Regions from separate parts of the Rossellomorea sp. NRS-1567 genome, predicted to be linked through region 2. Evidence: riboswitches for the same ligand, from Rfam matches in the RefSeq annotation. Region 2 holds a riboswitch; the other holds the start of a gene.
The links. Region 2 has a riboswitch for S-adenosylmethionine ahead of ACIFOD_RS10835 (methionine biosynthesis PLP-dependent protein). Riboswitches for the same ligand answer to the same signal wherever they lie in the genome.
Positions count from the first base shown of each region.

Region 1: another riboswitch for S-adenosylmethionine. It lies ahead of ACIFOD_RS08975 (homoserine dehydrogenase); the one in region 2 lies ahead of ACIFOD_RS10835 (methionine biosynthesis PLP-dependent protein).

Region 1 is NZ_JBITPL010000014.1:218,496-220,700, reverse strand. It holds gene ACIFOD_RS08975 (homoserine dehydrogenase) at 1-1,052, opposite strand, end outside; SAM riboswitch class I at 1,203-1,313, opposite strand; gene ACIFOD_RS08970 (DUF2254 domain-containing protein) at 1,619-2,205, shown strand, end outside.
Region 2 is NZ_JBITPL010000015.1:291,100-293,304, reverse strand. It holds gene metC (cystathionine beta-lyase) at 1-195, opposite strand, end outside; gene ACIFOD_RS10835 (methionine biosynthesis PLP-dependent protein) at 188-1,312, opposite strand; SAM riboswitch class I at 1,404-1,513, opposite strand; gene ACIFOD_RS10830 (tryptophan--tRNA ligase) at 1,638-2,205, opposite strand, start outside.

The sequences.
Region 1 (2,205 bases), on a different contig from region 2:
TCAGTTTCACGGATTCTTAAGACCCATTGGTGGCTGCTCTCAACAAGAACCTCTTCCGTATTCACGGTACTTACGGCAGAGTCGGTATACTTCCTCTCTATCAACGACAGGAAATCCTCTACCATGGCGCTGCCTGTAGGCAATTTTCCAGCTCCCGGACCAAGCAGGGTAATCCTCCCTACAAGACTACCCTTAAGAGATATGGCATTTTCCACATCCTCCACACCGTAAAAAGGATGGGTGTCATGGACAAGGATGGGCTCTACTGCACCTTTAATATGGTCGACTGAATCCCGCCGGAGAGAACCTATGTGCTTAAACCGTAATCGAAAGGATTCCGCTGCCTGGAGCCACTCTGCAGTCAGGTGGGATATCCCCTTACGTCGGATATTCTTCCAATCGGGCTGTCTGCCAAAGGCTGTTTGACTTAAAATAAGCAATTTATAGAACGCATCATGGCCTTCGATGTCATTTGTCGGATCGGCTTCAGCGTATCCTTTCTCCTGAGAAATCTTTAAGGCTGTATCAAAGGCAAGACCTCTTTTTCTCATTTGAGATAAAATGAAGTTGGACGTCCCATTCAGAATCCCTTGAATTTGTCTGATCTCATTCACCTTCAGAAGCTGCCTGATACTGCCGATCACCGGGATTCCCCCGGCTGTCGTCGCTTCAAATCCGACCGATATCCCCTTCCTTTTCGCCTTCTCCAATAGCTCAGGACCATATTTGGCAAACATCGCTTTATTGGCCGTGACGATATGAACCCCCTTCTCAATGGCTTCGGTTAAATACGTATAGCTCGGCTCTTCCCCCACGATCGCTTCAAAGATCACGTGCAGGTCCGGGATATCCAGGATGTCTTGGAAATCCGTTGTGACGTTGATGGATGGTTCAATGCTCCGCTCTTTTGTGGGATCTTTAATAAGGATCGCCCTAACCTTCACCTCTTTACCCAGGACTTCCTTCAATCTGTCCTGATGAGTATCGATTGCTTCACAGACCCCTTGCCCTACTGTTCCGAACCCTAGAAGTGCCACATTAATCGTTGACATCATTCAGCCTCCTTTTATCGACTTTTCACTTTATACGTAAGAATGATTCATTTCAGTTGAAGATCCACTTGAGGGATATGAGCGGAAAAGAAAAAGGGATACAGAAAAGCCCTCTTCTTTTAAGAAGAGGGCTAAATGATCATGCTCCTCCCCTTATCTTCCAGATCCACATGGAATCTGTAGGAATTGGCACCTTTACAGTCTGATCCTGCAGGTTGCCGGGCTTCATCGGGCCTATCCCTCCGCCGCTCTTGATAAGAGATATAATGTTTCGTTTTGGTATTACTTTCTATTTGAGTATGAATTGGATTATAAAGGGGATTCATTCCTTCGTCAATACTATTTTTAGTATTTTTGAAAAATTCTTTCTAATGTTACAGACCGCATCATTCCCTATCGGTTTACTTAAATTCGCACCCTGTCTGGGAGTTTATCAATCTAATTTGCAAAGAGACGTTTTAACCTGTTCTGGCAGGGAAAACTATTCCATATCCCTTTATTTGAAAGGAACCGGATCAATTATGCTGAAAAAAATGCTCCCCTTATCCATCAAAAAATATATGCTTATGTCCAAACGGCAGAGAATGCGTGAGATTCGGCTGACCATATGGTATATGCCGTTCTTTTATATTTGTTTTTCCATACTGCTTGTAGCACTCACCCTCTATTTAGATCTGTATGCTGACATCTCTCAATATACCTTTAACTTCTTAAGTATGGATGCATCTGTTACGCGCATGCTTGTCAGTACACTCATCGGGGCCATCCTGACGCTCAGTGCTTTCACCTTGAATTCACTGCTTGTTGTGCTCACGATGTTCAGTGGTCAATTTTCACCCAGGATGCTCCTGGATTTCATTTCGGACAAACAAACACAGCACGCCCTCGGAATTTTCAATGGCAGCTTTGTATATGTACTGCTCCTCTTTCTTTTTATCGGAAATTCAAAGGAAGAACTGTTTGTGGCTGCCCCGATCATGACGATCGGACTCGCTTTTCTTACTTCTGTAACCTTTATCTTCTTCATTAACCATGCGTCTACTTGGATGCAGGTACACAATATTACGTACAATATGAAGCAGGTTTCTGAAGTAATGATCAATCAAACGCTGAAACATGACTTAGAAGCCCATCGAACCAGCAATACCGGCGA
Region 2 (2,205 bases):
TTCAGCGATCGTTTCTTCAACGGTTTCCCTCGTTGGATTTCCCGAACGGCTGTAATCATACGTTCCATATTGATCAAAATCCTGTTGATGAAAGGTCGTAGCATGATGAAGCGGTGTAGAGACCGCTCCTGTTTCTTTATCAACTCCGTGAGAATGAATGAGTGACGTCTGAAGTGAAAATGGTTTTTTACTCATACGTAAGCACCTCTTTTTCCAATTGTTGAAAAACATTCTCTAGGTCTTCAATCAGGTCATCAATAAATTCAATTCCTACAGAAAACCGCAGGAGTCTGTTGCAGATACCAAGCCTTTTCCGTTCTTCTTCAGGAATGTCTGCATGTGTTTGGGTAGCGGGATAGGTGATAAAACTTTCCACCCCTCCCAAACTTTCAGCAAACGTAATAACTTTTAAGTGTTGGAGAAATGGAGCAACCCATTCTTCCTTTGCGATACGAAAGGAAAGCATGCCGCCTTTTCCCGGATATAAAACGTCTGTTACACATTCATGGGCATCAAGATACTCCGCTAATTTTCTTGCGTTTTTTTCGTGCTGAGCCATTCTGAGACTAAGGGTTTTCATCCCTCTTAATAAGAGCCAACAATCAAAAGGGGCGAGAACCGCTCCGATTGAATTTTGAATGGTGTAGATTTTCCCCGACAACTCTTCTGTGTTTACGACCACAACACCGGCCAATACATCATTATGGCCCCCTAAGTATTTCGTGGCGCTGTGAATGACAATGTCTGCGCCTTCAGCGAGCGGCTTTTGTAGAACAGGTGTATAGAAGGTATTATCGACAATTAAGAGCAACCCGTTGGCCTTAGCAATGCCGGCAATCTCAGAAATATCTGCTTCATTCATCAATGGATTGGTTGGGGTTTCAACAAAAATGGCCTTTGTTCTGTTAGAAATTTGTTCTTCTATGGAGCCAACATCACTTGTATCGACGAAATGAAATTTGATACTATATTGTGCTTCATACTGCACGAATAAACGGTAGCTCCCGCCGTATAGGTCTTTCGAAACAATCAATTCATCCCCGCTGGAAAATAAGCTAAGGATTGCCTGAATCGCTGCCATCCCCGAGCTGAAGGCAAACCCTCTGTGACCTTCCTCCAATTGAGTGAGGGTGTCTTCCAAGGTGGTGCGGGTTGGATTTCCAGTCCTTGTGTAATCATAGCCTGTCGATTGGCCAATCCCCTTATGTTCATAGGCAGTCGATAAATGAATGGGCAAGCTCACAGCACCTGTTGAAGGATCTTTCCGATTTCCCGCCTGGACAAGTATTGTATCAATATGCTTTTTCAACATTCTTCTCTCCTTTTCTATCTTGAATACGAAAAGGGAAAAAACAAAAAAACCTTCTTAATGAAAATAAGAAGGTTTTGTACGTTCGTTCTCCCTCTTATCGTCCAAGTTGACATCAACTTGCTGGAATTAGCACCATACCAAAACTCGCGGCTGGTTGCTGAGGTGTCTTCGGGCCAGTCCCTCTACCTCTCTTGATAAGAAACTATTTGATTTTGTGAAAAATAACTTTCCCATAACTTATAATAAAGAAGAAGAAATGTCAATGAGAATTATGAATTATCTGAATAAAAAATATTCATTTTACGCTTCATCAACATTTTTTATTTCAATGATAAATCCCTATTTTACTTTTAATCTCTTTCATGAATGGGATTGTTTTTTCCCGTGCTTTTTTTGCTCCATTTTGTAAGATGACATCCAGCATATGGGGGGAGGCCATCAGTTCTTCATATTTCGATCTTGGTTTCTCGATAAATGAATTCATTACTTGGAATAGCTCTTTTTTCGCTTCTCCCCAGCCTATTCCTTCTTGAAATCTCCTTCTCATTTCTTCAACTTGATCGGAGGTTGCAAATTCTTTATAAAGAGAGAATAAGACGGATGTTTCAGGATCCTTAGGCTCTTCAGGAGGTGAAGAATCTGTTTTGATTTTATTGATTAGTTTTTGGAGTTTTTTTGGTTCTTCAAATAATGGAATGGTGTTGTTATAGCTTTTACTCATTTTCCGTCCATCGAGTCCCGGTAGAACGGATGTTTCTTCCTGTATGACATATTCAGGAAGAATAAATGTTTCTCCATATAGCTTATTAAAGTTTTCTGCTATGTCTCTTGCAATTTCAACATGCTGAATTTGATCTTTTCCGACAGGAACCAGTTCCGTTTGGAAAAGAAGG